Regions from separate parts of the Arthrobacter sp. P1_C12_2 genome, predicted to be linked through region 1. Evidence: riboswitches for the same ligand, from Rfam matches in the RefSeq annotation. Region 1 holds a riboswitch; each other region holds the start of a gene.

Region 1 (10,265 bases):
CCCGGTGCCGGCGGCGCCGCTACCACCGAGGACGCCCCATTCGGTCAGGAGCTGCCCGAGGGTGAAGACCTGGCCCGCGGTGGGGGACTCGATGTGGACCACGCCTGTGGTGTCGTGCGTGTGCAGCGCTGAGATGCCGTTGGCGCGGTGGTCAGGTCCGGCCGTGATGCCGATATTGGCCGGAACCGCGACGGGCTTGCCGTCCTTCAGCACGTCCAGATGCGCGTGATAGTGGTCCACGTTGCCCTCCGCTGTCAGTACCGCGAGACCGGCCTGGGCGATCCGGCCGGGCGCCCCCGCGATGTCCAGGGCAAAATCAGGGGCCGACGCCGCGGAGGCCGCGGGGGACTCAGGCGACGGTGCAGTCGACGGCGCAGGGGCGGCGCACGCTGCCACCCCCAACGTCACGGCGGAAAGTGCGATGGCGAGTGTCAGCTTGGTGTGCATGGTTGCGTGAACCGCTTTCGATCGGAGACTGTCCAGATCAGTCTAGGCAGATGGCCCAGACCGCCCGCTCAGGACAGCGTGGCACCCCCGTTTCCGCCGCGAACCGCGAGGGGAAAGGATGGGCATGTGAGTGATGCCGGCGAATTCATCGACCTCTCGCTGCAGCGGGAAGCTTCCTGGCGCCGTGCCGAGGAGCTGCAGTCGCGGCTGGAAATGGAGCCAGGGGGCAGCGGCCTCCGGTTCTACGGCACCTCCGTGGGTGCCGTGCGCGGCACGGTCCGGGATGCCGGCCGCCGCTATTCCGGGCTGTCCCGCGATGAGGTCACCGCGCTGTGTTCCGAACTGTGGGGTTCGGAGCTGTGGGGCTCCGAACTGTTGACCGTGCCGGTTTTCGAGCGCCGGCTGGCCGCGGTGGTCCTGCTGCAGGCCAATGTGAAGGTTTTGACCAACTCCGACCTCACCCGCTTGGAGGGCTTCATCCGGCAGGCGCGCATGCGGGACCTCGTGGATCCGCTCGCCGTCGACGTCGTCGGGCCCTTGGTGGACGGCCTCGACGTTCTGGCCAGGGTGCGGGCTGACAGTGTGCTGGACCGGTGGGTGCGCGAGCCGGACGCCTGGCTGCGCCGGGCTGCGCTGCTCTCGCCGCTGCTGGCGCTGCGCGCGGGCAAGGGGGACTGGGACAGGTTCGTCCGGCACGCCAACGCGGTGCTCGGCGGCCCTGGCGGGCCGTTCGACGCCGACGCTGACGCCGACGCCGAGGGGCGTGCGGCCCGGGACGCGGTCTCCCGGGTCCTGGCAGAGATGGCAAAGCGGAGGCCGGAGCTGCAATTCACGCCTCTTGGAGATTGACGATCCGACCCAACTACCGCCGATCGGCTGTAGTTCAGATATTCAGACTTTCGGATCTCCCGGACCGCCCGGATCGCCCTGCCCGACGGCGCTGCCGGCTTCCCCGGACCTGCCCCCGGTATTTGCCGGCAACGCGAACGTCCTGGCCGCCCGTGACCCGGCCACAGCGCCCGCGGCGATGGTGACCAGTGCACCCACCAGCAGGGCAGCGGCCTCCCCGGGGAGCAGGACCTGCAGCTGCGTGCCGATGCTCGCCGCCGCCACCGGCACGCCAAGCTGGGCCGCCGACAGCACCCCGAGGGGCAGCGGGAGTCCCAGGAACGCCAGGCCGGCGTGCGTCAGCAGGGCCCCGGCTCCCAGGGCCAGGCCGAGGGCAATCATGTCAGGATGCCCGGCCAGGTCCTTGAGCGTCAGCGATGCACCCAGCCAGACGAAGAACACCGGGCCAAGGAAACCGTCGCTGAGCGCGAACAGTTGCCGGGCCAGCCGCCTCGGTTCGCCGACGGCAGCCATCACCAAACCGAAGGAAAAGCCGGCCATCATCACCGACACGTTGCTGTACGTCGCCAACGCGGCGAGTGTGAACAGCACGGCCAGCTGGATCCGTAGCTCAAGGGCAAACTTGCGGTTTTCCGAGAGCCGGTGCACGCGCCCGCGGATTCCTCTGCCCTCCAGCCAGCGCAGCACAAAATAGAGTGCCACCGCGCAGCCCAACACCGTCAGTACGCCTAAAGCCGCGCGGCCGGCGTGGGGCGGGTCCACCAGGAGCGGCAGCGCCACAATGCAGGCTGTGTCGGCGATCGCCACCTGCGCCGTCATGGCGATGACATCAGGGCCACCCAGACGCAGGGAGTCGACGACGGGAAGCACCAGGGCGGCCGACGAGGACGCCAGCAGCACGATGTAGAGGGGAGCATGTCCAGTCCCGAACAGCAGTCCGATGCCGGTTCCGACTGCCACTGCGGCCGCGGCGGCCGCAATGGCCCGGCGGGAGCCGCTGCCGAGGGCGGGCCGGATCTGCGGATCCCTCACCGGAACATGGGTGCCGGCTACAAACATCATCAGCGCAAATCCGATGTTGGCCAGCAGGCTGAACGTTGGGTCCGCGGGGTCCACCAGGGCCAGTCCCGAGCGGCCGATCGCGATGCCGGCCAGCAGCTCACCCAGCATCACCGGCAGCCGCCAGCGCACCGGCAGGGCCAGCAGGGGGCCAGCCAGGGCCACGACGGCGATCAGCGCCAGGGACAGAAATGTCACGGCTCGCCGCGGCCTGCCTGCCCCGGACCCGACCGCCGCTCCACCACCGCGTAGGCCTTCCCGTCCAGGAAGGCCCAGTCATTGACCACCATGTACCCGAGCGCGTCCACCCGATCATTCAGAACGTGCTCGTCGAAGCCTCCATCGCGCGGTTCCGCGTCCCATGTGGTCACGTGGACGTCCCCGCCGTCTAGGATCAGCAGCTCGGTGTTGATGTCGAAATCCTCTTGGGGCTGTTTGCTCAACTGGCAGATGGCGACACAGTGGCTGTTCATTTCGGGCCTCCGCTTCGGCGTGGTGCTGATGGCATCATCCTATGTTCGGAATAGGCGRCGCCCTATGGGCAATTCGGGGACGGCACAGTGCCCCCGTTACCTGAATGTGACATTCGGGTGCGGTTCGCGCTACGGTTGATGAGTGCCTGTTGTCTCCGATACGGGCGCTCCCCAGCCGATTGCCTAACTCTGCCGCGGCCCGGGGGTAACTCGCATCAACGTCCGGCAGAGACGGGGAAACCACTTTTGATCTGCTGATATGCAGGTCTTGGGGTGAAGCCGCACAGTGCCCGCCACGACGGGCCCGGGAGTGCGGCCGGGTGCCTCCCATCCGAATCCGACAGCTCACCTCGCAGGCATTGGGAGAGGCTACATTTTTCATGACTTCAGTCAATACTTTTGCGCGCCATGCCGCCGTCCTCGTCGCCGCATCCGGCCTGGTCCTGACCAGCGGAATGGCCGCCAACGCAGCTACTGCGCCTGTGCAGCGTGACTCCGCCCCGGCGTCGAATATTAACGTCAAGGGACAGGTCAGCGCCCCCGTCAGCGCCGATTCAAGCGTCAAGATCAGCTTCGAGCGCCCCGCAGTCGATTCTGTCGCCGCGCCGGTCATCGAGCAGCCCGTTGCGCCGGCGCTGGCTCCCGCAGCAGCCCCGGCAGCAGCGCCCAAGGTGGCAGCCAAGGCAACCGTCCAGGTGCAGGCCGCTCCGGCCGCAGCTCCGGCTGCAGCCCCGGCCGCTGCCGGTGGACGCAACGCCATCATGCTCTCGGCCGCGTACAGCCAGCTGGGCATCACCCAGGACTGCACCGCCATGGTGGAAAAGGCCCTTGGCGCTGCGGGTAAGCCTGTTGGCGACATCGGTCCCCGCGCGTTCCTTGGTCTTGGAACCGTTGTGGCCACGCCGCAGCCCGGCGACATGGTGGTCCAGTCCGGCCATGTGGGCATTTACGCCGGCCACGGCCAGGTGGTCAGCGGCGGCATGAACGGCTCGAACCAGACGATGGTTCACCCGCTGTCCTGGCTCACCGCGACCGGTGGCGTGACCTTCGTCCGCGCCTAAGCCGCACGGCCCCTCCCGGGGCCAGGCAGGCCGGGAAGACCGGCGATCGATTCCCTTGGGGGCAATCGATCGCCGGTCTTTCCTGTCTCCGCCGTCGGGGATCCGGGATCCGGGTGGGCGTCTTTCCCCGGCACAGGATCCTCAGGGATTCCCGCTCCCACTGAGCGGAAGCGTCAACTTCATGACGGTTCCCTCGTCGCCCGTCGCGGCCACCTCCACGGTGCCGCCGGCAGCGACGGCAATCTCACGGACCAAGGCCAGGCCGATGCCAAAGCTCCGCTGTCCCTGTGAGCTGCCGTTGCCGGCGGTCCTCACGAACCGGTCAAAGATCCGGGCCTGATCGACGCCGGTGATTCCGGTCCCCGAGTCCGCGACGGTGATCACGGCGCGTCTGTGCTCGACAGAGGTCGTGATGGACACGTGGCCGCCCGGAGGCGTGTGGGCCAGCGCGTTGTCCGCCAAGGCCAGCACGGCACGGCGCAGCGCATTCTTCTCGATCCGGGCCAGCGGCCGGGCATCGGCGGAGAAATCCAGGCGCACCTTCCGCTGCTCTGCCACCGGCTGGAGGCTCCCGGCGACGCTGGCGGCAGCGTCGGCAAGGTCGGCAGGCGGTGCGGAGCGGTCCGGGGCCGCCGCGGTCGCTGCGAGGAGCAGTTCGTTGACAATCCCGGTCAGCGTCGCGGCGTCCTCCCGGATCCGGGCCAGATCCTGGCTCTGCCTGGAACCGGGCACGGTGTTGCGCTGGGCCAGCTGGATCCTGGTGTCCAGGATGGTCAAGGGGGTACGCAATTCGTGGCTGGCGTCCTGGACGAAGCGCCGCTGCCTGGCCAGTGCGTCACCGAGGGGACGGATGGCGCTGCGCGCGCTGAGCCACCCGACGATGCCGGCCAGCAGGATTCCTGCCACCCCGGCGATGACCATGGCTTCGAGGACATCCTTGGAATCCAGGTACGCGAAGGCCGTTCCGGCCGCTGCCGAGCCCGGCACTTCGGGATGGGCCAGTTGATTCATGAGGTACAGCGCCGTGGCCGCGAGGAGCCCGAGAACCATGACCGCGCACGCGGCGCTGATCCGCAGCGCGACCTTGAGGGAGGCCCTGCGGAGGATGGAGTGGTCCGGATTTCCGCCGGCGGGCCCGCCCTCACTCATGCGCATCGCCTATCTGGTATCCGAGGCCGTGCACCGTGCGGATCACGGCTTTGGAGATTTTCCGGCGCAGGTGATGAACATAGGTATCGATCACGCCGGGCTGCTCCGAGACGTTGAAGCACGCCGCGAGGAGCTCGTCCCGGGTGAAGACGCGGTCCGGTTCCGCGGCCAGGGCTGCCAGCAGTTGGCCTTCCTTCGCGGTCAGCGACACCGTTTGCCCGTAGACGGAACGGACGGAACGCTGGGTCGGGTCCAGTTCCCAGTCCCCGATCGCCACCGGTGCCGGGGCCGAGGGAGGGAAGGTCCGCGTCAGTGCGCGCAGGCGTGCTGCCAGTTCACCGGCGTCGAACGGCTTGGTCACATAATCGTTGGCGCCGGCGTCAAGGCCCCTGACCTTTTCGTCGGCATCGCCCAGCGCGGTCAGGATCAGGATGGGCGTGGCAATGCCTTTCGACCGCAAAGCCGCGATGAGGGCGATGCCGTCCATGAAAGGCAGCCCGCGGTCGACCACCATGACGTCCCAGCTCCCGGTCAGCCCCTGGTGGAGGCCATCACGGCCGTTGGTGACCAACTGGACCCGGTAGTCCGGGTCCAGGAGCTCGGCGATGAGCGGTCCCAGAACGGCGTCGTCCTCGACGAGCAGCAGGGACGGGCGGTCAGCAGTAGTCATGTCAGCTATTCTTCCGCGGCCATTTCCTCAGTCCGCAGTCCGTCCCCGGTTCCCGCGGCCGTGTCGCTTGCCGCTGCGACTGAGGCTACTGCGGCTGCGCCGCGGCTGTTGCGGCGGCGCTTGAGGAGCTGCACCACCCACGGCACGACGGAGATGAGGACCATGGCGACGGCGATGACGTCAATATTCTTGGCGACGATGTCAAAGTGTCCCAACCAGGTGCCAAGCATCGTCACGGAGACGGCCCACGCCGCCGCGCCGGCGACATTCCACAGGGTGAAGGACTTGTACTCATAGCGCGCGATCCCGGCGGTAAGCGGAGCAAACGTCCTGACCATGGGGACGAAGCGGGCCAGCACGACGGCGGCCCCGCCGTGGCGGCGGAAGAAGTCCTCCGTAGTGCTCAGGTGTGCCGTCTTCAGGATCCGGGCATCGTCCTTGAACCATCGCCGGCCAAATTTCCGTCCCAGCATGTAGCCGACCTGGTCCCCAGCGACGGCAGCCGCGGTGACGACGCCGATCAGCACCGGCAGCGTCAGGTGCAACTGCTGGTGCAGAAGGCCTGCGGTGAACAGCAGCGAGTCCCCGGGCAGGAAGGGAAAGAGCACGCCCGATTCGATGAAGACCATGAGCGCGATGACGCCCAAAGCGGCCGGGCCCAGCCCGGCGAGCAGGCTTGCCGGGTCCAGCAGTGAGGGCGTACCGGCGGCGTGGGCGGCCGGCAGGAAGGCAAAGACGTCCAAGACGGGCATGCTCATTTCTCCTCAATACTTAGCGGCCGGACGCCGGAAGAGGCACCAAGTCGATCCGCGACCCGCGGCGCCACAAGGTTCCAGAGTCCCGTAAGCAGGACCACCGCGGCGCTCGCGGCCAGGAACGACGCCGCGACATCGGTGGGGTAGTGGACGCCGATATACAGCCGCGACCAGGCGACGACGAGTGCCAGCGCTGCCGCACCGAAGGCGGCGATCTTGGCCCAGCGGGTTCCCCGGGCCAGGAAGTACAGCGCGAAGCCGAGTGCCACCGCAAAGGACACGTGGCCGCTGGGGAAACTGTCGGAGCCGGTTTCCGGAGCCAGGGGATCGAACAGCAGGGCGGGGTTGGGCCGCTGGCGGGCCACGATGATCTTGAAGAATTCACTCGCCACCCAGCCGGAAGTTGCCACGAGGCCGAAAGCGAGCGCCTTGACCAGGCCGCCACGGAACAACCAGATGCAGAGCGCAGCGGCGCCAATCAGCGAGAGACCTGCCACCGGGCCAAAGACGACATTCAGCGCCATCGCGACGGCGGTAAGGGCGGCGACATGGTGGTGGCTCAGGTCCTGGTCGACCCCGAGTTCGGTGGCGCTATAGCCCGGCGTCAGCTGCGCCGCCAGGCCCAGTGCCACGACGGCAGCGGACAACAGGACGCCCAGCACTAACCAGTGCCGGACCTGGGGGAGGGCCCACAACCGCGGTGCCGCGGTGGGACGGACGGCGTCGGGACGCATGGCCGGACGGCTAAGTGCTCCATCGCGGCTTGGTGCTGCATCGCGTCTAACAGGGGCGGGTCCAGTCATGGGATCCTCCGGCTCGGGACAAGCGCCCGGACAGGCGCCTGCTCCCACTCTTCCGCCAGGCTGTTAAGAAACGCTTAAGAAGTGCTGTGCCGAGGTGTCGCCAGGATGATTTTCCGCATCTCCGCTCCTGACGTTTCCTCCAGAGTACGCCGCGGCTTTGCAGGGCAGACGCACTTATTCTCGAATACGTGCCCTTGCGCGGGAAGCCGCAAGCGGGAACAATGCAGGGAACCTATGGCCCCACCGCGGTCAGTCACCTTCGGGGAAGTACGATGCCTGCGAACGATTCGAACACCAGCCCAGGGCCGGTCCGGATGCCTGAGCCGACGCCGCGCCACTACCGCTCCGGCGGGCACCGGACAAGCGACGGATCCCAGCCCGGCCCGCGGTCCCTCGCCCGGCGCGAGGGGAGGATCCGGCGGCAGTATCTGACGGCGGCCGCCGTCGCACTTGCACTTGTAGCTGCCGGCGGCGTGTATGCAGGCGTCCAGGCAGGGCTACCGGCTGACCCGCCGGCCGCTGCGGCGACGCCGTCAGCCGCCGATGCCGGCCGGACAGCTCCGACGGCATCTGACCTGCCCGCAACTGCTTCGCCCGTGGCGACCACCGTCCCGGCGCCCGCCGCGAAGCCCGCTGAGCTCCCCGCCGTGCCTGCCGTCGCGGTCCCGGCCATTGATCCCGAACTGGACAGCCAGATCAACGCGATCATCGCGGCCAACAGTGCCTATGCCCTGGGGGTGTCCTTGATCGATATCTCCGACGGCGTGGTCCACGGCTATGGGGCCCAGGACAAGTTTGTGGCCGCCAGCACGGCAAAGATCCTGGCCGCGTCGGCGTATTACCACCTCGTGGAGACCGGCCGCGCCTCGCTGACGGCCCCGATGGGCGCCTCGACGGCCGGCGCCCAGATCCGCCAGATGGTCCAGCAGAGCAACAACGATTCGTGGGCGCTGATCCTGCGGGCGGTTGGCCAGCGGGGCATCACGGATTACGCCGCGTCGATCGGGATCACCTATGACCGCACAGTGAACCTGCTGACCCCCGCAGAAATGGCCAGGACCCTCCATCTGCTCTACACGGGAAAGCTGCTCAATGCGCGCAACACCGCCCAGCTCTTGTCCTATATGCAGAACACCAACTTTGAGACACTGATCCCGCCTGCGGTTCCGCCCGGGGTAGGGATTCACCATAAGTATGGGCTGCTGTTCGGAAACCTGCATGACGCCAGTGTCCTGGACAGGGGCGGCCGGGCCTTCGTGTTCGTCGTGTACACCCGCGGCAAAAATTACTCGGATATGGGCCCCCGTACCCAGATCATTCAGCAGCTCACCCGGACTGTGACCGCCGCGTTGTTCTGAGAGTGCCATTGGTCTTCAGGACCGGGCACAGGACCTTTCGGTGGCCCTTTCGGTGGTGCCGTAGACGTCAGGGCTGACCTCATAGCCGTGACGGTCCTGCGCCAGGGCCCGCTTGTTGACGGCGGCCAGGGCAGCCGCATCCAGCGTCGTTGTGGAGTCGAGGTCCAGGACTTCCTGGCTGTCCCCACCGGAGGCCGTTACTTTGAAGTTCCCCTGTCCGGCGCGGTAGTACTTCTGCTGATGGCCGGCCGATGGCCCTTCGAGGGGGTTGAACTCGTCGATCTTCAGAATATTGGCTTTCCGGCTCACCACCTGGCCGCAGTCCAGGAAATCAATCGAGGGCGCTGACCCCTCCGTATAGGGGCCAAATCCTTTGGAGGGATGACCCAACATGGCAATGCCGGCCCGCGCCTTGTCGACCCCGGCGATGAACGTGCTGGGGGCACCGGCAAATTTGCCTGATTCAAGCTCCTCCGGGTACTCGCCCAATAGCCAGACCGCCCCCTTCCTGGTTTGGGCAAAGAAGGCCAGTTCGGATTCTTCAAGGACACCGTCGGAATAGTCGCGGTCCCACAGGACAACCGTGCGAACTCCATCCACCACCTTTGTCAGGCCCGTCACGATTGACACCACGCGGTGTGCGTGCACCTCCGGCGGGCTCGTGGTGAGGTCTGTGACGCGGCCGGTGAACTCGGATCGGGTTCCCGGTTTCATGGGTAGCCAGGTGTTATCCACCTTCGGCTCGTCCGGGAAATGTCCCGCCTTAAAGTCGGGGAGCGAGCCCGGGCCGCAGTCGGTCGCGGCGCCGGCCTGGGCGGGGCCGGTGCCGGCCTGGGCGGCGCTGGCTATGAAGAGTGACAGCGGCAATGCCACGAGAGAACTGACTACGGCAATGCTTTTGCGGATCATCGTACATTCCTCTGAGGCGTTCCTTGCTGGGTTCCTTGGGGGCCGGGACGGCCTCTGGCCGCGGTCAAACGGTCACCGGCCCGGCGGCAGCGCCTTCCCTCTCACGGGTCTTCCTGGACTTGGCGAACCGGAGATAGAGCGAGGGCACGATGAACAGATTGAGCAGGGTGGAGGTGACCAGGCCGCCCAGGATGACGACGGCCATGGGGTGTTCAATTTCATGGCCCGGGATGTTGCCCATGACAACCAGGGGTACCAGGGCCAGCGCGGTGGCCAGGGTGGTCATGAGAATCGGCGAGAGCCGCTCCGCCGCCCCGCGCATCACCAGGGCGCGGCCGAAGGTTTGGCCTTCATAGGTTTCCAGATGCTGGCAGTGGTTGATCAGCAGGATGCCGTTGCGCGCAGCGATCCCCATCACTGTGAGGAAGCCAACGAGGGACCCGAGGGACAGGACTCCGCCGGTCATGAAGGCGGCTATGACCCCGCCCACCAGGGCTACGGGCAGCGTCAGCAGCGACAGGACTGCCAGCCGCCAGCTGCGGAAGGACGCCTGCAGCAGCAGGAGAATCAGGACAAGTGCCGCCGCGGAGTAGATCATCAGGCGGTTCGTTGCCGCCTCGCGTTCGGTGTATTCGCCGAGCAGCTGCACGCTATAGCCGGTGGGGAGCTCCAGGCTCTCCAGCCGCGACTTCAACTCACCGGCCACGGTTCCCAAGTCCGCTCCGTCGGCCA
Region 2 (10,265 bases), on a different contig from region 1:
TCGACGTCGATCAGCAGCGAGTGGGGCACGGGGAACCGGGAGTACGTGAGCAGGGTGTCCAGCACCTTCTCGGCGTCCAGCCCGGCCGCGCGGGCATTCCACAGCCCCAGCGGCGTCAACCGGTAGCTGTGCACATGCTCCGGGGCCCGCTCCAGCTCGGCAAACGCCGCGATGGCGTGCCGGGCTTCCGTGGCTAGTTCGTGATCGACCTCCAGCAGGATGGTCTTGTCACTCTGGACGATCAGGGGCCCGTCATTCACTGGAACAATTCCTCTGTAGCTTCAACGTCGATAATCCGGTGGATGGACAGCACCCGCTCGATCTCCTTGTCCGGATCGAACACCCGCACCCGCCCGCCATTCACAGCTACCGGAACAACCGTCTCGCGGGTGGCATTCCCCATGCTGTCAACGACGTTCATGATGACCCGCTGCCTGAGGCGGATCGCCTTCAGGAGGGTCTCCAGCCCCAGCTGGGTCGCTTCCTCGCTGCCCGGGGCAGCCGCCGGCGGGTGTGAGCCGGAGCCCGGCGCCCGGGCCCCGTCGGCGCGCAGCACGGTCAGTTGGGCCTCGATGTCGGCCTCCGGCGGGGCGGTCCGCGGGGCGGTGTAGACCGGCCGGCCGCTGCCGGGCGCGGGGGTGCTGCGGCGCAGCCGGACGACGGCGGAGGCGGCTTCCTCCAGGATGGGGGCGAGGCCCAGACTCCGGAGGACCTGGGCGGTTTCCCGGGGTGCGGCAGGGGAGACGACCACGGTGGGCGCGATGCGCACCAGCCCGAGGCCGGCGGCGGCCGGGGCGTTGAGCAGCTCCAGCAGGGCAGTCTCGTCCTCGCTTTGGATGAAGCTCGCCGCGGCCCCAACACGGAGCCGGGAATGGCGCGCGGCGGTGTCTTCGATGAGGTACTGGAGGGGCTGCGGGATGGCGGTGGCCGAGTGCTGGCGCAGGAAGTCCAGCATCGCCGCGGCGTCCTGGCCGGCGTCGAGGGCCCGGCGGACGGAGGTGACGGAGAAACGGTAGATGGTTGCCGGTCCCTGCCCTTCGGCCACGGCCATGGTCAGGAGCCGTTCGCTCAGTTCGGGGTCGAGGTAGCCCGGCGCCACCGCCGTCAGGTCCGCCTGCAGCAGGACGTGCTGCAGGGCCGCCGGCAGGTGTTCGCCCAAAATCCCCAGGGCATCATCCGGCTGCTCGGCGGCGATCGCGGCGCCCAGCTGGCTGAGCGCCCCGGAGCCGATCAGGCCGAGCATCTCGGCCTCCGCGAGGATGCCGCGGATCAACGAGCTGAAGCGCCTGGCCATCCGGGGCTGCGTCCATTCGGCACGCTCCAGCACGGCGGCGGTGTCGAGAACGGGGGCCTGCCCGTCCGGCGCCGCGGCCTCGAGGGTGAGTTCGTGCAGGATTTCCAGGACCCGTTTGCGGACCACCGGGGCGTCCGGGCGCTGCGCCTCGGCAGAGAGCGCATTGATGGTGGTCCCGGCCGGGCCCCGGTGGCCGGCCGGGCCCGGGGCGGCAGCATTCACGGGCTGGCCTACGAGGGACGGCGCGCGCTCGCTGGCCAGCCAGGCGTTGACCAGCCACAGCCACTGCTCCTGCCGCGGCAGCGCCAGCCACTCCAGCTGCGGCGGCTGCACCCACGCAGAACTGTCGACGTCCAGGCGCAGCAGGCCGGCCATGCCGCAGAGCTCCGCGAGTACGCCGGCCTCGTGTACGTCCATCCGCAGGGAATCCGCCAGCCGCTTCATCTCCCGGACCCCGACGCCCCCGCTGCGCAGCGTCGCCAGGGGCTGTTCGCGCACGGTGTAGAGCACTTCGCCCACGAGCCGCAGCGTCTCGGCGATAGCGCCCAACGCGGCGTTCCGGCGCAGCCCTGCGCTCGTGTGGCCAAGCCGGGGGACGGGCGGCGCGAGGGAAAAGTTCTCGATGACAAACCCGCCGCGCAGCGACACTCCGACGCTGTGCGGCAGTTCGACGTGGGCGGCGTCGAGCGGCACCAGCAGCCCCCGCGCCAGCAGCCAGTCCACGGGGCCGACGTCGGCGCTTTCGTGGAGCACTGACGCCCGGCGCTGCGCCTGCGGGACGGCGCCCATCGCCCAGTTCCCGAACCGGGCCAGAAGGGCGGCGGTCCGATCCGGTGCGGTGGCCAGGATCTGCTGGAGCGATTCCGGTGTTGCAGTCCAGTGCTGCAGGGACAGGGCTGCTTCCATCGGCGTCGTGGCGGGGGAGATGGACGCCCCGCCGCGGTGCAGTTCCGCGACCAGCTGCACCACGCGCTGCGCAAACGGGGGCTGGAGCCGCACAAGTTCGGTGTAGCTGCGCCCCAGCCCCGCAGGGTAGATGCCGATCACGTCCTTGAGGCTGCCGACCGGAAGGTAGTGGCGCTGCTTGGCGGCGGCGGGAGTCGCGCCGTGCGGCGGATCGGCTCGGTTGACCAGGGCCAGATCCTGCAGGGAATGGAGGAGCCGGTCGATGGCGGCAACCGAGGAGCCGTTGATCAGTTTCTTCAGCATCGCCGCCGATGCGCTGTGCCCGGTATCGGCGTTGGTGCACAGGTGCAGCGTTTCCAGAACCTGCATCTGCGGGCGGTTGAGCCGCTCGAGCGCCCGCTGCACGCTGACGCGTCCGCTGGCACGGGCGGCGAGGGCGGCGAAGTCCGGGACGCCGGGAGAAATCAGGTCCGGCCGCGCGGAGAACAAGGCCCGCAACGATTCGTCGCTTCGTGCCTGAAGTTCCTTGCTGAGCGCGCGGATGAGAGACATCGCTCCAACGTTACCTTTCGCCGGGCCCGCGTGGGCGGCGCCGTGCAGCCACAGCGTCCACCACCAGCGCCACCATGAGCAGGAATGCCATCGGGAGACCGTAGAGGGCCGTCGAGGTAATCCAGGCAGGTGCCACGGCATTGTTGAAGGCCATGGCCATGACGGCGCCGACGGAAGCAAGGGACAGCACAGCAAGCGTGGCCGCAACGATCATGAGGGGCCGCCGGTAACGCGTCAGTGTCATGTGGGCAACGCTAACAGTCCAGCATCCCCCGCGCCTCAAGCCGCTAAAGTGAACCAGGCAGGATAACCTTGGAGATACAGACCAACACGGTCCAGGCAGTCATACCCTGAACCCGCGTATCCATGCGGATGCGGTGACCGCCGGCCGTGTCCCCGCAGAACGAAGAAGGTTGATTACGTGCCTACCGGCAAGGTCAAGTGGTATGACAAGGAAAAAGGCTTCGGATTCCTCGCGGGCGAGGACGGCCAGGAAGTCTTCCTGCCCAAGTCCGCGCTGCCTGAGGGCATCACGGAGCTAAAGGCCGGAACGCGTGTTGAATTTGGTGTAGCCGACGGACGCAAGGGTGCCCAGGCCCTCGGCCTGCGCGTACTGGACAAGACGCCGTCCATCGCCAAGGCCAAGCGGCCCAGCGCCAGGGACCTCGCCCCGCTGGTCCAGGACCTCGTCAGCGTGCTGGACAACCTGTCCGGGACCCTGTCCGCGGGCAAGTACCCGGAAGGCAACAAGGGCAAGGCGATCGCAGCGGCCCTCCGTAAGGTTGCCGACGAGCTGGACGTATAAGGCTCTTGATGACTCAGGAACCTGATCAGTTGCCGGCGCCGGATGCCGGACCCACAGCGCCTGCCGGAGCCAAGGCAACCGGCTCCAAGCAAGGAATCCGCCCGCGCGCCGGCGTACCCGCCTGGCGCACCGGCAAGCCTGACGCCTTCCTGGCCGCCGCCGTCGACGTCGCCCGCACGGCGGTGGAGGGCATTGCCCCCGCCGAGCAGATCGGCGAGCACATCGGCGCCCGCAGCGAGGGCGACCGCCTGGTGACCCACCTGTTCGAATCCAGGCTGCCCGGATATCTGGGCTGGCAGTGGTACGCCGTGCTGACCCGCAACTCGCGGTCCAAGGTTGTCACGGTGGACGAACTCGGCCTCCTGCCCTCCGAAGACTCCATCCTGGCACCGGCCTGGGTTCCGTGGGCCGAGCGGGTCCGCCCGGAAGACGCGCAGGCTGACGAGGCCGCCGACGAGGCGTCCGGCTCCGAAACGCCGTCGGCCACTGATCGGCAGGATACTGACCAGCAGGACGCTGACGAGGCTCCTGAGACCGACGCCGCGGCGACGAACGACGACGCCGACGAGGCGAACGACGACGAGCGGGAACGCTCCGCGGGCGAGGCCGACTAGCGGTTGGAAGCGTCCGGGAGCGTGTTTGGGGAGGGCTGGGGCTGATGTCCACGTTCAAGTCCCTGCATATCCTGAACTACCGGATCTGGTTCGTTGGCGCACTCATCTCCAACATTGGCACCTGGATGCAGCGCACCGCCCAGGACTGGCTGGTGTTCGCCCACCTGACGGCGCACGATGCCGGGGCGGTGGGAATCACGATGGCCCTGCAGTTGGGCCCGCAGCTGTTCCTGGCACCTGTGGCCGGACTGGTCGCCGATCGCTTCAACCGCAAGCGGCTCCTGGTGCTGACCCAGTCCGCCATGGCGCTGCTGAGCGCCGGGCTGGGCATCCTGGTGGTCACGGGCGCGGCGCAGCTCTGGCAGGTCTACGCCTTCGCCCTGATGCTCGGGGTGGTCTCCGCCCTGGACGCCCCTGTGCGGCAGACCTTCGTTTCGGAACTGGTCCAGGACGACTACCTCTCCAATGCCGTGGCCCTCAACAGCGCGTCCTTCAACGTCGCCCGGATGATCGGCCCGGCAGTCGCCGGCGTGCTCACGGCCGTCGTCGGGCCCGGCTGGGTCTTCCTCATCAATACGCTCACCTTCGTGGCCCTGTTGCTGAGCCTGGCGAAGATCCCGGCGTCGTCGCTGCGGCGGCTGCCGCGGGCGCCGGCGGGCAAGGGCAGGATCCGGGAGGGGCTGCGCTATGTGAGGTACCGTCCGGATCTCGTGGTGGTGCTGGTCGCGATCTTCATCGTGGGAACCCTGGGGCTGAATTTCGCCCTGTTCATCGCGGCCATGGTGGGCACGGAATTCGGCCTCGACGCGGGGGCCTTCGGCCTGATGAATTCGATCATGGCCATCGGTTCCGTCGCCGGGGCGCTGTTGTCCGCCGGCCGCGGCAAGCCACGGCTCCGCGTCATTTTCGGGGCGGCCGGTGCCTTCGGCGTGACCTCGGGCATCGCCGCGATGGCGCCGAACTACTTCTGGTACGGCGTCGCGCTGGTTCCCGTGGGGCTGTTCGCGATCACCATGATGACGAGCGCCAACGGGTACGTCCAGACCACCACGGACCCCGTCATGCGGGGCCGGGTGATGGCCCTCTACATGGCAATCTTCATGGGCGGGACTCCCATTGGGGCGCCGCTCGTCGGCTGGGTGGCTAACACCGCCGGCCCCCGCTGGTCCATGGCGGTGGCCGCAGGCGCCGGCCTGCTGGCGGCCCTGATCGGGCTGGTGTGGATCATCCGCGCAAAACACCTGCGGCTCCACTTCAACCGCCGCGCCCGCGGGCTGCGGTACTTCCGCGTCGAAAGCCGGACCGGCGCGGCCGGTGCCCGCCCGGACGGGCAGCCGGACCGCCTGCCGGACCGCCAGTCCGGAAACGACGACGGCGCCGCCCCGGCACGCGGCCGGGACGACGCCATCGGGCGCTGAGGCTACTTCTTCAGTTCTGCCACAACGAAATCGATGCACTCGAGCAGTGCCGAGACGTCGGCCGGCTCGATCGCCACGAAGGTGGCGATGCGCAGCTGGTTTCGGCCCAGCTTGCGGTACGGCTCGGTGTCGACGACGCCGTTGGCGCGGAGCACCTTGGCGATGGCCGAGGCGTCGATCGATTCGTCGAAGTCGATCGTGGCGATCACGTTGGAACGGTCTTCGGCCCTGGCCACGAACGGTGTGGCGTAACCGGACGCCTCGGCCCAGCGGTAGATGCGGCCGGCAGAATCCGCGGTCCGGCCGGCGGCGAAGTCCAGGCCACCGTTGGCATTGAGCCACTGCACCTGGGCATCCAGCGTCACCAGGGTGGCCAGCGCTGGGGTGTTGTAGGTCTGGTTCAGCCGGGAATTGTCGATCGCCGTCTGGAGGTCCAGGAAGTCGGGGATCCAGCGGTTGCCGGCCTTGATCCGTGCCGCCCGCTCAAGCGCCGCCGGGGAGAACAGGCCAAGCCACAGGCCGCCGTCGGACGCGAAGTTCTTCTGCGGCGCAAAGTAGTACACGTCGGACTCCGCCACGTCCACGTCCAGCCCGCCCGCGGCCGAGGTCGCGTCCACCAGCACCAGGGACCCCTCGTCGGCGCCTGCCACGCGCTGGACGGGGGCGGCAACGCCGGTTGAGGTCTCGTTCTGCGGCCACGCGTAAACGTCGACGCCGGCCTCCGCCCGGGGGGTGGGGCGGGTGCCTGGTTCGGCCTTGATGATGGAGGACTCGGCGAGGAACGGCGCCTTGTTGGTAGCCGAGGCAAACTTCGAGCCGAACTCGCCGAAGGACAGGTGCTGCGCCTTGTTCTCCACGAGTCCGAAGCTGGCAATGTCCCAGAACGCGGTGGATCCGCCCACCCCGAGCACCACTTCATAGCCGTCCGGGGCGCGGAAGAATTCGCTGAGGCCGCTGCGTACCGAGCCGACCAGGTTTTTCACGGGTGCCTGGCGGTGCGAGGTCCCCAGCAGCTTCGACGATGCCGCGGCCAGGGCGTCCATCTGTTCCGGCCGGACTTTGGACGGGCCGGCGCCGAACCGTCCGTCCTTGGGCAGGAGGTTGGCGGGGATCGTGATGCTGGTGTCGCTCACAGTGGCTCCAATTTTCGGCTGGTTCGTAGCGTGGCTGGGAGGTGGCGGGCAGGGATGGCTACACGGACACCCTTTTCATTCTGCCTGTTTCATTCTGCCTGACAGCCCCCGGCGATACGGAAAAAGGCCTGTCACAGTCCGGTCATTGAGACGCACGGGAACGGCTGGCCGGCGGAGGCTGGGACCGGGCTCCGGGCCGATCGAAAATTATCCGGAGTAATTCAAAATAGGCTAGGCTAGCAGCTGACGTACGGCGGTTCCCGCCAGGGCGCATCCTGCATGCAGCCCGCACGCGGTACGGTGGGAATGACGCTAGGACTGCGCTCGAGGAGCTGAGCTGAATGACGGATCTGATCGATACCACGGAGATGTATCTTCGGACCATTCTGGAACTTGAAGAAGAAAACATCGTTGCCCTCCGCGCCCGCATCGCCGAACGGCTCCGGCACTCCGGCCCCACTGTCTCCCAGACCATCGGCCGGATGGAGCGCGACGGGCTGGTGATTGTTTCGGGCGACCGGCACCTTGAGCTGACCGAAACCGGACGGAAACGCGCAATCGGCGTTATGCGCAAGCACCGCTTGGCCGAACGCCTCCTCGCGGACGTGATCGGGCTCGACTGGGCCTACGTCCATGAGGAAGCGTGCCGCTGGGAGCACGTCATGAGCGAACGCGTTGAGCGCAGAATTTTCGAGATGCTCAACCACCCGACAGTCTCACCCTACGGAAACCCGATTCCAGGGCTTGCGGATCTGGGCGGCGTGCCCAATGGCGCCCCCGCGGACAGGGCCGTGAACCTGCTGGAGGCCATGGCCGGCTACGGTGCAAGTTCGCGGGTCACGGTCAACCGGCTCGCGGAGCCGATCCAGGTGGAACCGGAGCTTCTGGCACAGCTCGACGAGGGCGGAATCAGGCCTGGCGCGCTGGTTTCGCTGGAGCGGGTGGGGGAGTACATCTCGGTCCGCGTCCCCGATATCGAGGGCGCCCTGGAACTGCCGCCCGAGGTTGCCGCGCATGTCTTTGTAACAGTCGCCTGACCAGCCACAATGCGCCGGTCATGGGACGACCCATGAGTTGTGCACAATTGCGATTACGGATTTATTACCGGGCGGCTTAATCGCCTATAGTTAGTGCCCAGTACCGATACCAAAGCGTTACCTGATCCGAAGCCGAGCCCTGCCAGCGGATCAGTCGCAGAACCACCTTCTGGCAGGGGCGGGGGAACCACTTTCGGCTGCTACTTCGGCAGCCTCGGGGTGAAGTCCGTCAGCGGCAAGCAGCTTCCACCGAAGAATCCCCTGGGGATGCCTCTGTGCCTGGCTGCTTGCAACGGCGGACCGGGTCTTTGATCTCTCTGACCCGAATCCGACAGCTAACTTCGCAGGCTCTCCAGAGAGGAACCGTTCTTGACCACCCAGACCGCCAGGGGCCGTCGCCGCGCGACCGGTCCCGCTCCGGAGCCGCGTCCTGTCGTCGAGCACATGGCCGAACGCCCGCGTGACGTGCACCGCGATGAACGGCGGCGCCGGCGCAGTCCGTTCCGTCAGGTAACGGAATTTGCCGCGGCCAGCGGAGTAGGGCAGAAGGCCGGGATCGCACTGGCCGCAACTGGACTGGTTCTTACCGTGACGGTCCCCGTCACGAGCCCGGTGATGGCTACAAACGCCGGATCCGGGGCTCTCTCGGCTGCCGTGCAGCCGGATGTCACGGCTGCCGCGGCTGCAAAGGTTGACTTCAGCCGCACCGCCGTCACCACAAAGGGCGATCCGGACGGGAAGCTCAAGCAGCTGCTGAGCGCCCAGTCTGTGGGCACCATCACCCGCGCGGCATCGGCGGGCACCCTTGGTGCGCCGCTGGACCAGTTGGTCACGGCCTCGCCCTTCGGCTACCGCGTCAGCCCCATCACCGGGGGCGCGGGGGAGTTCCACCGCGGCCAGGATTTCGCCGCCCAGTGCGGCACGGCGGTCCACGCAGCCGCCAGCGGCACCGTGACCTTCAACGGATGGCATCCCTTCGGCGGCGGAAACCGTGTGGTCATCGACCACGGCAACGGCCTGGAGACCACGTACAACCACCTGTCCTCGGCCTCGGTCCACGTCGGCCAGAAGGTATCCCGCGGTGACGTCGTTGCGATGAGCGGGACCACCGGCGCCTCCACGGGCTGCCACCTCCACTTTGAAGTGATGGTCAACGGCGACGTCGTTGACCCGCTCGGATGGCTCTAAAAAGACGATGGGCTGCTCTCATCTTCTTGTGACACGCCGTGATCTGAATGTGACATTGAATCCAGACTGCTGTAGGGTTTGAAGCACGCCAACTTTTCCGAAGTTGGCGCTCTTGAGTGGATTGCCTAGCTCTGCCACCGCTCAAGGTCCGTTCGCATTACATCGTCTGGCAGGGGCGGGGGAACCAATTTTGGCCTTCGAAAGAAGGCCTTGGGGTTAAGTCGCAAAGCTTCCCAGGAAGCAGCGCGGCCGGGTGACTCCCATCCGAATCCGACAGCTCACCTCGCAGGCATTGGGAGAGGCTACTTTCGTGTCTTCACGCCACAATTCTGCGCGCATGCGCACCGGCGAGGCTCTGTCGAGCCCGCTGGAATCCACATCACGTGCCGCCCTTGCCGGCGCCCGGATTGGATCACGTTCCGCAGGCTCAATCTCTACCGAGCCCGGACAGCATGCAGTTTCCGCTTTTGGCGCGTCTTCGCAGTACACCCTTCGCTAAGTAACCCATTTCGGGGCGATCCGGCGTACCCCCAAGATGCCGGAGCGTCCTCAGCCCGTGCCCGAAAGCGCGCGGTCCAAGGATCACGAAAGAGAGAACTTAATGACTACTCGTGCAAACGTTGCACGGCACCGCGCCGAGGTCACCAAGACCAACTCGCTGGCTGTTATTGCCAAGGCTGTCGGCGACAACGCCGGCGGCGTGGGCCGTCAGGCCGCGGTCATCGCCGCAGCTTCCGGTCTGGTCCTGACCAGTGGAATCGCAGCCAACGCTGCTGAAACCAATGTTCAGCGCGAATCCACCTCCGCTTCGGCCCTGGAAGTCCAGTCCGCAGCTCCGGCCACCATCTCGGCCGCCTCCACCATCGCGATCTCCTACGAGAAGCCCGCCGTGACCACCACGCCGGCTCCCGTCGTCGAGGCTCCCAAGCCCGTCGTGCAGGTCCAGGACGCCACGGCCTCCCGCGCCGGTGGCACCGAGCTCGGCGTCAGCGGCGGCGTCGCTGCCCAGGCCCCCGCCGGCATCGGAAGCGGCGCCGGCGCGACCATCGCCGCCGCTGCCTACGCACAGATCGGCGTGGCGCAGGACTGCACCGCCCTCGCCACCAACGCCCTGGCCGCCGCCGGCATCCACTACCACGGCTGGCCGGCAGGTTACCTGTCCCTCGGCCGCACCGTGAGCGCCGCCGAGGCACGCCCGGGCGACCTCGCCTACTACCAGAACGGTGGCGTGGGCATGGCTCACATCGCCGTCTACGTCGGCAACGGCATGGCAGTGCACGGCGGCTGGAACGGCGGCACCACCGCGCTGTACAGCGTA
Region 3 (10,265 bases), on a different contig from region 1:
CACTGCGCGTCACTGAAGTGGGCGCCCATGAGGGCCTGCAGCAGGAAGTTGTAGCTGCGCGAGATGAATTCCCGCTTGGGTCCGCGGACGACGCGCGAATTGCGGGTCAGCCGCGTCCCGATCGCCAGATCTGAATGCCCCGAAATGAGCGGGGCGAGGAGCGGCCCGAGGGCCGCCAGATCAGTGGAAAGATCCACGTCCATGTACGCCAGGACCGGCGACGGCGAGGCCAGCCACACCTTGCGAAGCGCGTTTCCGCGGCCCTTTTCGGCCATGTGGACCACTTTCACTTCGCGCAGCTCGCGGGCTACCCGTTCCGCGGCCTTGAGCGTTCCATCGGTGCTGGCGTTGTCCGCCACGGTGATCCGGAAGGAATGCGGGAAGGCGCCGAGCAGGTACGCGTGGAGCCGGCGAAGGCAGGCTTCGAGGTCCCGTTCCTCGTTGAAGACCGGGATGGTGACGTCCAGCAGGGGCGTGCTGGCGCGCGTATCAATGGCTGTGCGCCGGCCGCCGGGGCCGGTCAGCGCCCCGGCGAACGGGCCCGGGACGGGCGCCTCGGCCAGCGCGAGCCCCGAGGGTGCAAGTTCTGACTGGGCGGGGGGTGCCGCCGGGCCGGCCGGCGTCGCCGCGGAGCGGGGCAGGGTTCCTGTGGCCTGGTCTGTGAATGTCATGGCTCAACTTTCCCGGCGGCCCATATGAGGGCTTTAGGGTCAAGCTGTGCGGGGGCTGTGGAAGTCGGGGCGGCCGTGTGGGCCGGGCCTGGCTACGCACAAAGGGTGTGGGCCAGTAACTGCCGCGGCATGCCCGGGGGCGGCTGGGATAGGCTCGCTTGGGACCGGAACAAGCATTGATTCCAACTGTAAGGGGCGGGGAATTCCTTGGATCTACTGGGCGGCATGGGCCGCGACGAACTCCGCATCTTTTCTTGGGTTGCGGCCACCGTCTTCGCGCTTGTGGCCGGCGTCTGGCGTCCGCGCAGGCTCTATTGGACTGCGCTTGGTTCCGTCCTGCTCTTCGCAGCCCTCAACGCGGGTGCCGGGATCTACGTCCTGAACCATTTCGGTGATTCGCGCTGGTCTGCGGGGGGAGAACCGCCGCTGAGCGCTCCGTCGTTTTCCGGGACGCCTGTCGTGGGGCAGTTTCTGGGCCCCCTGGACTCCGCTCTGAACGGAGTGGTCGGTGGGGTGAACGAGTTCCTGGCATTCAAGCAGGCACTTCCCGTAGCGCTGGACTTCCTTGCCGCGTCCGGCTGGGCCCTGCTGGTGTCCTTCCCGCTTGCCATTCTCGCCGCCGGCATCAGTTTCGCCGTGGCCAGGCGCCGAACGGCGGACTTCGAAAAATACCGTGCCACCGTTGACCTCCTCAAAGATGAGCTTGAGCAGGTCAAACGGCAGATCTCGTCAGGGAATTCCGTCTACACGGCACTCCCTGCAGAGGACGAGGTCACTGATGTGCGGCCCAGACTGACGCGCAACGTCCGGTGAACACTGCCGCCATTCTCGGCTAACAGTCACACACAGAAAGCCCCGGATCCGTGCGGATCCGGGGCTTTCTTTTGGGCCGGTTAGTGCCGGTTTAGTACCAGTTGTGTGCGTAGTGGAAGTTCAGGGCGCCGCAGGGGGAACCGTAGCGCGACTTGACGTAGTTCAGGCCCCAGTTGATCTGGGTCCGGTAGTTGGTCATGTAGTCGGCGCCGGCGCTCGCCATCTTCGTGGCGGGCAGGGACTGGACCACGCCGTAGGCGCCGCTGCTCGCGTTCGTGGCGGTGGTCTTCCAGTCAGATTCCTTGGTCCACAGCTTGTGCAGGCACTGCATCTGGCCGGGTGCCCAGCCATAGCTGCCCAGCTGGGACGCGGCGTAAGCCTGGGCCCCGGCGGGATCGTCGACGGCAACCGGTGCCGCTGCGGGAGCGGGGGCTGCCTCGGGAGCCGGGGCAGGAGCCGGTGCCGCTGCGGGAGCGGGGGCTGCCGCGGGAGCCGGAGCAGGAGCAGGTGCTGCCGCGGGAGCAGGTGCGGGGGCGGCTGCCGGGATGGGAGCAGCGGGGGTGTGGATCAGCGCTTCGACTGACTTAACCTCCGAGATCTGGGGAGCCACGTTCTTTTCCAGCGTAGCGGTCAGCCCAGCCACCTGGACCCGCTCGAAGTTGAGCTTGGCCAGCGGGTCGGCAATTGTGGCCCTCTGGCTCGCAACGTTCGCCGTGTGGGGGCCCGGCTCTGCCGCCTGGCTGGCGGCGCCGCCACCCAGCAGCAGCGCGCACGCGGCGGTGACGACGGCGGCACGGCGGCCGGTGATGCCGAGCCCGGTGCCCAGCCGGGACAGGGCGGAGGCCTGCGTGGCTGGTTCGGCGCGGTGGCGCGACTTGGTGGAACGGGAATGGGAATCGCCGTCAGGGCGCGTTTGTACCTGGAAATCAGTCATGGTGGCCTCTCAACGCCGGCGGAGTTAGCTGTCGGGTTCGGATGAGGTCATCCGGCCGCACGGAAAATCACGTGTCGGCTTCACCCCGAGGGCGCATGAATGCAGAATGCCCGGGAACTCTGGGTCCCCCGCCTCTGCCTGGTCCAGCGGAATCCGGGAAGCGGCAGAGTTTGGCGTCCGTCCGGATATGCGGCACCAATGGCGGCGCACGCTAAAGACGCTACAGGACCCAGCCACATAAGTCACATTTTGGTAACAGGAGTCACAGCGCCGGGGTGTCGGCTTGCGCTGGATTTACCGGCACGGCCGGCCCGGCGTTCTGTGGCTGGTTACGCCGCCGGCGGCGCCGCGGGCAGCCGCACGGCGAACTCCGTGCGGCCCGGCCGGGACGTGACCTCGACGGTTCCTCCGTGGGCCTCCACGATCGACTGGACAATGGACAGGCCCAACCCGCTGGTGCCCTCGGAAGTCGGCGCGGCAGTCGCCGTGCCCTGACCTCCGCGGCTCCCGGAAGCGGCGCCGGAAGCCGAGCGTGCGCCGGCCCCGAACCGGGCTCCCGCCGTCGCTACGGCTGAGTTTGCCGGGATAGCGGCGGGGTTGGTGCGCGCGGCGTCGGCCCGGGCGAAGCGGGCGAAGACCCGGCCGATGAATTCCGGAGCGATGCCGCTGCCGTTGTCCGTCACGGTGACCACGGCGCTGCCATCAGCCGACCGCATGACGCCGGTGACCACCTTGGTCCCGGGATCCGTGTGCTTGCGTGCATTGGACAGGAGGTTGGCCAGGACCTGGTGAAGCTGGGTCGCATCACCGCGCACCACCACGGGTTCGTCCGGAAGCTCCAACTGCCAGACGCGGTCCGGGGCCATGACCTTCTCATCGCTCACCGTCTCGATGGCCAACTGGGTGAGATCGACGTCGGAGATCTTGAGCGGCTGTCCCTCGTCCAGGCGGGCCAGCAGCAGCAGGTCCTCCACGAGGGTGGTCATCCGCTCGGACTGGCTTTGCACGCGGGCGAGGGATTTCTCGCCGTCGGGGGTGAAGTGCTCGGTCATCCGCATCAGCTCCGTGTAGCCGCGGATGGCCGTGAGCGGGGTGCGGAGTTCGTGCGAGGCGTCGGCGACGAACTGCCGCACCTTCATCTCGCTCTCCTGCCGCGCCTCGAGGGCGTTCGAGACGTTGTCCAGCATCTGGTTCAGCGCGTAGCCCACGCTGCCCACCTCAGTTCCGCGATGGGCCGCCGACGCCGGGACGCGCACCCCGAGCGCCACCTCGCCGGCGTCCAGCGGGAGACGGGAGACCTTGGTGGCCACCTCGGAGAGCTGTTCCAGCGGCTTCATGGTCCGCCGGATCAGGGCCGTGCCGGCCAGGCCGATCAGCACGAGTCCGCCCGCAGAGACCACCACCATGGTCCACACCAGCGAGGCCAGGGTGCTTTCCTTTTCCGCCAGCGGAAGCCCGGTGACAATCACGTCGCCATAGGGTGCCCGCACGGCCGTGAGCCGGTACGCGCCGGCCGAGAGGGTCCGGTCCACGGGCGCACCGTTCGGGGTGAGCGCCAGCAGGACGGCGTTGTCGTCGGGGGAGAGGCCCCTGCGGGTGGCGTCCCCGGCCAGGAAGCCGGCGCTGCCGACCTCGCCGTCTTCCAGACGGGCGTTCAGCGTCCCGACGCCCTGCCCACGGGCTTCGAGGGGGTCGGGGCGGCCGCCCGGGTTACCGGGCACGGGCCGGCCGAACTCGCTGGAGCGGTGAGAGGCATTGCTGAGCTGGTCATCGAGCTGCCGGGTGAGGAACAGGTCCATGGAGGCGTAGCTGAACAGTCCCACAGCGCCGCAGATGGCCACGAGCAGTGCCATGGCGACCAGGACCAGCCGGGTGCGCAAATGCCACGTGGACGGGTTGCGCCAGTCGCGTCCGGGGACGCGGGTCATGCCGGAAAGTGTGGGCACGGATCAGTCCGCCGGTTTAAGGACATAGCCGGCTCCGCGCACCGTGTGGATCATGGGAGCGTGGTTGGCGTCGACCTTCTTGCGGAGGTAGGAAATGTAAAGTTCGACGATGTTCGCCTGCCCGCCGAAGTCATAGTCCCAGACCCGGTCCAGGATCTGGGCCTTGCTGATGACCCGTTTGGGGTTTTCCATGAGGTAGCGCAGCAGCTCGAACTGCGTGGCGGTCAGGTGCAGCTCCTCACCGGCCCTGGTGACTTCGCGGGTGTCGACGTTGAGCACAAGGTCCCCCACCACGAGTTCGGCGGTGTCCATGGCGGCCACTCCGGAGCGCTGGACCAGCCGGTGCAGGCGCAGCAGCACCTCTTCCATGCTGAACGGCTTGGTGACGTAGTCATCGCCGCCGGCTGCCAGTCCGGTGATGCGGTCCTGGACGGCGTCCTTGGCCGTGAGGAACAGCGCCGGCACTTCCGGCGCGAACGCGCGGATCCTGCTCAGCAGCTCGACGCCGTCGAACCCGGGCAGCATCACGTCCAGCACCAGCACGTCGGGGCGGAATTCCTTGGCTAGCCGGACGGCTCCGGGACCGTCTTCGGCCACGGCCACGGACCAGCCGGCCATCCGCAGGCCCATGCTCATGAGCTCGGAGAGGCTGGGCTCGTCGTCCACCACCAGCGCGCGGATGGGCGAGCCGTCCGGATGCGTGAGCTGGGGAAGGTTGTTAGTCATGGAGTGCGAAGTGGCCATGGGACAACTCTCCGATCTGCCGGTTAGGCGGGGCTTTGGGGACCCTGTGCGGCACCTGTGAATCCCAGCCTAGCGAGCTGGATGCCGTTCCGGGGCGGCGCGGGCCGCAACGGCCACGCTCAATCCGGCTTTCCCGTCCTGCCCGAACGTCACAGGCCCGGCTGTCGGCCCGCACAGCCCAGGCACAGGATCCCTCAGCACGCTGGGGTCAACACCGATCCGCACCCTAAGGAGAAACACCATGAGCGGTCAGCATCCCGGAGCCGGTTCCGGACCAGCCCTCGAGCCCGCCCCCACACCCACAAGCGGCGCAACAGCTGCGCCAGCGCCGGTGACAGCGCCCCCTGCTGCCGTGCAGTACGACGCCGGACACCTCGACGGCGGTCATCTCGACGGCGCCCGGCCGGCAGCGGGCCCTGCCCCGGGCTGGGGCGCACCCGTAGTTTCGGAAGTTCCGGCATCGGCGCCGGCGTGGAGCATGCCCCAGCAGGAGCCTCCGGCGCCTGCGGCCGCCGCGGGCTGGGGCGCGCCGGGAACCGCCGCCAAGACGGGCTCTGCCGCCAAGCCCTGGACGCTCAGGCGCGGGCTCGCCGTCGCCGGAGCCGCGGCTGTCCTCGCGGTCGGCGCCGGCGTGGGCGTCTACGCCCTGACCTCAAGTTCAACGGCAGCCAATGGCGCTGCCGGCACGGCCGCCGGTGGGGCGGCGGGCGGCGCAGCCGGCGGCCAGGGGTTCGCCCCGGGCGTGCCGGGCTCTGCGCAGGGCGGATTCGCGGGAGGCGGCATGCCGGGACAGGGCGGCCCCGGCGACTTCGCAGCCGGTGGGATGGGCAGCGGGCTTTCCGCGGCACTGCATGCCGAATACGTGGTGCTGCAAGGAAGCGGGTACGCCACCCTGGCCGAGCAGCTGGGCACAGTGAGCGAGGTCAGCTCTTCGTCCGTGACGGTCAAGAGCAGTGACGGGTTCACGCGCAGCTATGCGCTGGGCAGCGACGTCGTGGTGAGCAATTTGCAACAGCGGCGCCAGCAGGCCGGCGGCACGGGCACCCAGCTGAGCGTGGCGGACATCGTCGCGGGCGGGACCGTGCGGATCGTGGCGGCCAAGGACGGTTTCGGCTACACGGCGTCCTCCGTCGTGGTCGTGGCGGCGACGGCCACTGGCCAGTCCAACTGACCCGCCGCAACCGGCACTGCCGCCGTGCCTGTCCGGCGGCAGTGCCGGTTGCCCACTCCGTGGACCGCCTCGCGGGAAGCGGCGGGAAGGCCCGGTTTTGCCTCAATTGCCATACTGTGAATGATTTTCGCTACTTTGCGGGCATGTACGAATAATGTTCGGGAAAGTGCACTTCCTGACCTTCCGGTCAGTAAAACACTTGTTATTTTATCGCAGCCGCAGAATTGTGACTTGCGCTACATTTCCCGGATCTGTCTCACTATGTGGAACTTGGGGTCCATTGTTACTTGCACGTTTACATTGTTACGTTGCACACTTCAATTGTGAACAAGAACTCAACAGCACCTGCAGCCGCAGCTTCCTGGATCAGCACACCCGCTGGTACCGAGATGCGCTGTTGTCGAATGCACGCCTAACTTTTACACCCCGAAGAGTTTCTAGGCATTCGCCCCCCAGCCCAGAGTCGGGCGCCCCTCCCCAATTTCATTGCGGGGAAAGAAGCATTCGAGCCGCGATGACGGCCATTCACATTGAGGTAAGCAATCCATGTCAGTTGCATCCGGATACGTCCACATCTCCGTCCGTAACGCCAGCAAGGCCGGCCAGGCCTCCGGGATCCGCCAGGGCTTTGGCGGCCGCTCCGCATTCGCCCCCGCCGGATCCACCGGCAGCTTCCCCGCCCCCGGATATGCAGCGCAGGGCTACAACCCGGACTCCTACGGCCAGCTCCGTGCCGTTCCGCCCGCCCCCGCCACGGCGCCTACCCCCGTGATCGCCCCGGGTGCCGGCAGCCCGGTCCGTTCGGCGCCCAGCGACAACGTCGCCCGCGGCTTCGTGCTGTACATGGGCATTGATGAGGAAACCGCAGCTGCGGCCGGCACGTCCATCGCCAAGCTTGCCCAGGAAATCCGGGCCTACGCGCAGTCGCTCGTTGCCGGCGCCGAAAGCTATGCCGCCGTCGCCGTCGCACCGGCCAGCGCCCCGGGTTCCGCTCTCGACGTCGTCCGCTCGACGTTCGGTGACCCCACAGCCGGGGCCCGCCAGCGCACCGAGGCCGCGCGCCTGCAGCAGCCGCAGGATCCGCGGCCGTCCGGCGTGCTGATCGACCTCGCCCGCCGTGAGGTGCACCTCGACGGCGAATCCCTGAACCTGACGTTCAAGGAATTCGAGCTCCTGAACTACCTGGTGGAGAACGGCACCCGCACCGTGGGCCGCGACGAGCTCCTCGAAGGCCTGTGGCGGAACGCCGAAGAGGTTCCGAACGAGCGGACCATCGACGTGCACATCCGTCGCCTGCGTTCCAAGCTCGGCCGCCTCGCCAACACCGTACGCACCGTGCGCGGCCAGGGCTACCGGTTCTACGAGCACCCCGAAGTAGTGGTCTGGGCCGCTCCGGAATACTCGATCTAGTCTTTAGCCCACGCAAAGCGTCCGTTCCTGAACTGGGGCGGGCGCTTTCGCGTTTCCGGAGCGCGTTCACGCGCTCCGGGCGACACTTTGCCGTGCCTTAGACACCTCCTTCGTTCCTCAGTCGGCGATGCGGCACTACGCAAAGTGTCGCCCTCCGCGCTTCCGGGATGCGCCTTTGCGCTTCAGCGCCCGCACTGCACGTTGGGGGCTTTGGGTGGGATGGCTGACGGGTTTTTGCCTCCGCGGCAGGTGGGTCGCGGTTGGACTCTGTTGCCTTTCGGGGGCGCGGCGTAGTCTCGGACCGTTGAGCCGACTATTGGGAGGAAGACATGTCTGTTGCACGGATTACTACCCTGAGCGCGAACTCCAAGACCTCGTTTGATGCTGCCATCAAGGAGGGCGTCGACCGGGCCAATAAGACCCTTCGCAATGTCACCGGGGCGTGGGTGAAGGAACAAAAGGTTGAAATCAGCGACGGCGCCGTCGTTGCCTGGCACGTCGTGCTGGAAGTGACCTTTGTCCTGGAGGGCTGAGGAGCGCTGGTGGGGTGCGCGCCTGTGGACCGGCCACCGCACTAGGATTGGGGCATGAGCGCGCATCACATCAAACGGCTGGTGATCATGCGGCACGCCAAGTCCGACTGGCCCGGCGGGGTTGCCGACCACGAACGGCCGCTCGAAGAGCGCGGGCACAAGGATGCGCCCGTCGCCGGAAAGTGGCTGCTCAAGCACGGCGTGGTCCCTGATTTCATCCTCTGCTCCAGTGCTTTGCGGACCCGCCAGACCTGCACGTGGGTGTGCCACGCTCTTGGGGACAAGGCGCCGACACCCAAGCTCGAGGATGGCCTGTACGCCGCGTCCGCCTTGCGCATGCTGGCGGTGATCAACCACGTCCCGGACACCGTGACCACCCTCATGGTGATTTCTCACATGCCCGGGGTGCAGGACCTCGCCATGCACCTGGCGTCGCGCGACTCCGACCACGATGCCTACATGGACGCCGCCACGCGGTTTCCGACCAGCGGGCTGACCATCCTGGAAACCGAAAAGTCCTGGGCCGAACTGGACGGGCAGGACGCCAAGCTGACCCACTTCAAGGTCCCCCGCGCCAAATAGCCGCAGGTCCGCCCCGGTAAGGGCTGCGGAATCCATAGCAACCTGCGCCGATCTGCGGTTTACTGATGCTGTTTAGTCATGTGGTTTTTCCAGTGGTTTTGGGGCATCTGTTGCAACCCGGAGAAAAGGTGATCAACGTGGATTCAGGGCAGCTCATAGGAATTATCATCGGTATCGTCGTGGTGCTCGCGATCGTGGCGGTGGCAGTCATGGTCAGCCGCAAGCGCAAGGTGGCCGCGGACCGGAACAAAGCCGCTGAGATGCGTGAACAGGCCAAGGCCGACGAATTCGCTGCGCGGGAACGTGATGCCAAGGCCGCGCGTGCCGAGGCCGACGCGCAGGAGGCCGACCTCGAGGCCGAGCGGCTGCGGCAGGAAGCCCGCACCCGCCAGGAAGAGGCCGAAAGCGTCCGCTCCGGCGCGCAGGAGCAACTGCGCAAAGCCGACGAAGTGGACCCTGACGTGGTCACATCTGAACGCGAAGGCGAAAGCGGGCAGATGCCGACCCGCGCGGATTTGCGCTCCGAGCGGACCACGGGCGAGCCAGCGACGGGCAGGCCCGTCTCCGGCGACCAAGTTCCCGACGAGCAAGTGCCAGCCGACCAGCGCAGCCGCGACGACGTGACCCGGACCGACGCCGCCCCGGGCCCGGATGCCACCCCCCGGGAGGATAGGCCGCGAAACCTCTGAGCTGACAACACCGAGCTGAGCACACTGAGCTGAACCTCTGGGCCGAAACGTCCGAGCCGTCAGGGTGCCCGTGCGCAGGACTCAGCGGCGGGCGGAGGCCCGGGCTGGTGACTTGGGGGCTGGTGACTTGGCGGCGGCCGGTTTTGCGGGCGCCTTGACCGGTGTCTTCGCCGGTGACTTGGCCGCGGGCCGCGCCGCCGTCCGCGGGGCAGCGGTCCGCGGAGCCGCCGGGCGCGCTGCGGTTCCCCGCGGCGCGGACGGCCGCGCGCTTGTGGTCCTGGTCCGCGTGCCCCGTGCGACGGGCGCCGGGCGGCGACGCGGAGCATGGCCCGGGGAACGCCGGCCGCGGCTCCTGCCGGGCAGAACGGTGCCGGCAAACAGCAACAGCAAGGTGACGGCTCCGGCGGCCGCGGCCAGATAGAAGTACAAATCCGGATGCTCGGAATCGACGCGGGTGGACAGGGCATCGGGATCGGGGTTGAAGGCCAGCCCCCACTGGCGCAGGAAGGCGACCCCGAACGCGATAAAGAGGGTGCTGCCCACCCCGCTCGCGGCCAAGGTCTTGTGCCGGCGCCGGACCACCACCTCCGCCACGCAGGCCACATAGGCCGTGGCAGCGGCCCCGACGAACCACACCAGCACCCACTCGTGCAGGGTAATTCCGGTCAGAACCAGAAGTCCCAGGGCAGCGAGGAACGCTCCGATGGCGACCTTCCCGTTGGTACCCATGTGACGCATGTGAACAATCATGCCTGAGCGGGCGGCTGCTTCA

The links. Region 1 has a riboswitch for cyclic di-AMP ahead of AC1DZQ_RS06710 (hypothetical protein). Riboswitches for the same ligand answer to the same signal wherever they lie in the genome.
Region 2: another riboswitch for cyclic di-AMP. It lies ahead of AC1DZQ_RS18245 (M23 family metallopeptidase); the one in region 1 lies ahead of AC1DZQ_RS06710 (hypothetical protein).
Region 3: another riboswitch for cyclic di-AMP. It lies ahead of AC1DZQ_RS11570 (aggregation-promoting factor C-terminal-like domain-containing protein); the one in region 1 lies ahead of AC1DZQ_RS06710 (hypothetical protein).

Annotation. Positions count from the first base shown of each region.
Region 1 is NZ_JBFUAF010000004.1:186,463-196,727, forward strand. It holds gene AC1DZQ_RS06690 (DUF4430 domain-containing protein) at 1-447, opposite strand, end outside; gene AC1DZQ_RS06695 (DNA alkylation repair protein) at 574-1,296, shown strand; gene AC1DZQ_RS06700 (cation:proton antiporter) at 1,339-2,553, opposite strand; gene AC1DZQ_RS06705 (hypothetical protein) at 2,550-2,828, opposite strand; cyclic di-AMP (ydaO/yuaA leader) riboswitch at 2,999-3,201, shown strand; gene AC1DZQ_RS06710 (hypothetical protein) at 3,209-3,889, shown strand; gene AC1DZQ_RS06715 (sensor histidine kinase) at 4,031-5,038, opposite strand; gene AC1DZQ_RS06720 (response regulator transcription factor) at 5,031-5,708, opposite strand; gene AC1DZQ_RS06725 (DedA family protein) at 5,714-6,460, opposite strand; gene AC1DZQ_RS06730 (phosphatase PAP2 family protein) at 6,463-7,197, opposite strand; gene AC1DZQ_RS06735 (serine hydrolase) at 7,539-8,624, shown strand; gene AC1DZQ_RS06740 (hypothetical protein) at 8,640-9,533, opposite strand; gene AC1DZQ_RS06745 (efflux RND transporter permease subunit) at 9,598-10,265, opposite strand, start outside.
Region 2 is NZ_JBFUAF010000020.1:16,210-26,474, forward strand. It holds gene AC1DZQ_RS18205 (DNA repair helicase XPB) at 1-260, opposite strand, end outside; gene AC1DZQ_RS18210 (helicase-associated domain-containing protein) at 257-2,752, opposite strand; gene AC1DZQ_RS18215 (hypothetical protein) at 2,763-2,996, opposite strand; gene AC1DZQ_RS18220 (cold-shock protein) at 3,174-3,557, shown strand; gene AC1DZQ_RS18225 (DUF3027 domain-containing protein) at 3,566-4,171, shown strand; gene AC1DZQ_RS18230 (MFS transporter) at 4,216-5,589, shown strand; gene serC (phosphoserine transaminase) at 5,592-6,722, opposite strand; gene AC1DZQ_RS18240 (iron-dependent transcriptional repressor DtxR) at 7,064-7,759, shown strand; cyclic di-AMP (ydaO/yuaA leader) riboswitch at 7,910-8,124, shown strand; gene AC1DZQ_RS18245 (M23 family metallopeptidase) at 8,129-8,947, shown strand; cyclic di-AMP (ydaO/yuaA leader) riboswitch at 9,084-9,253, shown strand; gene AC1DZQ_RS18250 (NlpC/P60 family protein) at 9,549-10,265, shown strand, end outside.
Region 3 is NZ_JBFUAF010000009.1:66,414-76,678, reverse strand. It holds gene AC1DZQ_RS11580 (bifunctional glycosyltransferase family 2/GtrA family protein) at 1-671, opposite strand, end outside; gene AC1DZQ_RS11575 (hypothetical protein) at 879-1,484, shown strand; gene AC1DZQ_RS11570 (aggregation-promoting factor C-terminal-like domain-containing protein) at 1,576-2,418, opposite strand; cyclic di-AMP (ydaO/yuaA leader) riboswitch at 2,418-2,577, opposite strand; gene AC1DZQ_RS11565 (HAMP domain-containing sensor histidine kinase) at 2,748-4,346, opposite strand; gene AC1DZQ_RS11560 (response regulator transcription factor) at 4,368-5,108, opposite strand; gene AC1DZQ_RS11555 (hypothetical protein) at 5,350-6,279, shown strand; gene AC1DZQ_RS11550 (winged helix-turn-helix domain-containing protein) at 6,826-7,689, shown strand; gene AC1DZQ_RS11545 (dodecin family protein) at 8,019-8,222, shown strand; gene AC1DZQ_RS11540 (SixA phosphatase family protein) at 8,277-8,804, shown strand; gene AC1DZQ_RS11535 (hypothetical protein) at 8,942-9,493, shown strand; gene AC1DZQ_RS11530 (hypothetical protein) at 9,575-10,222, opposite strand; gene AC1DZQ_RS11525 (TetR/AcrR family transcriptional regulator) at 10,240-10,265, opposite strand, start outside.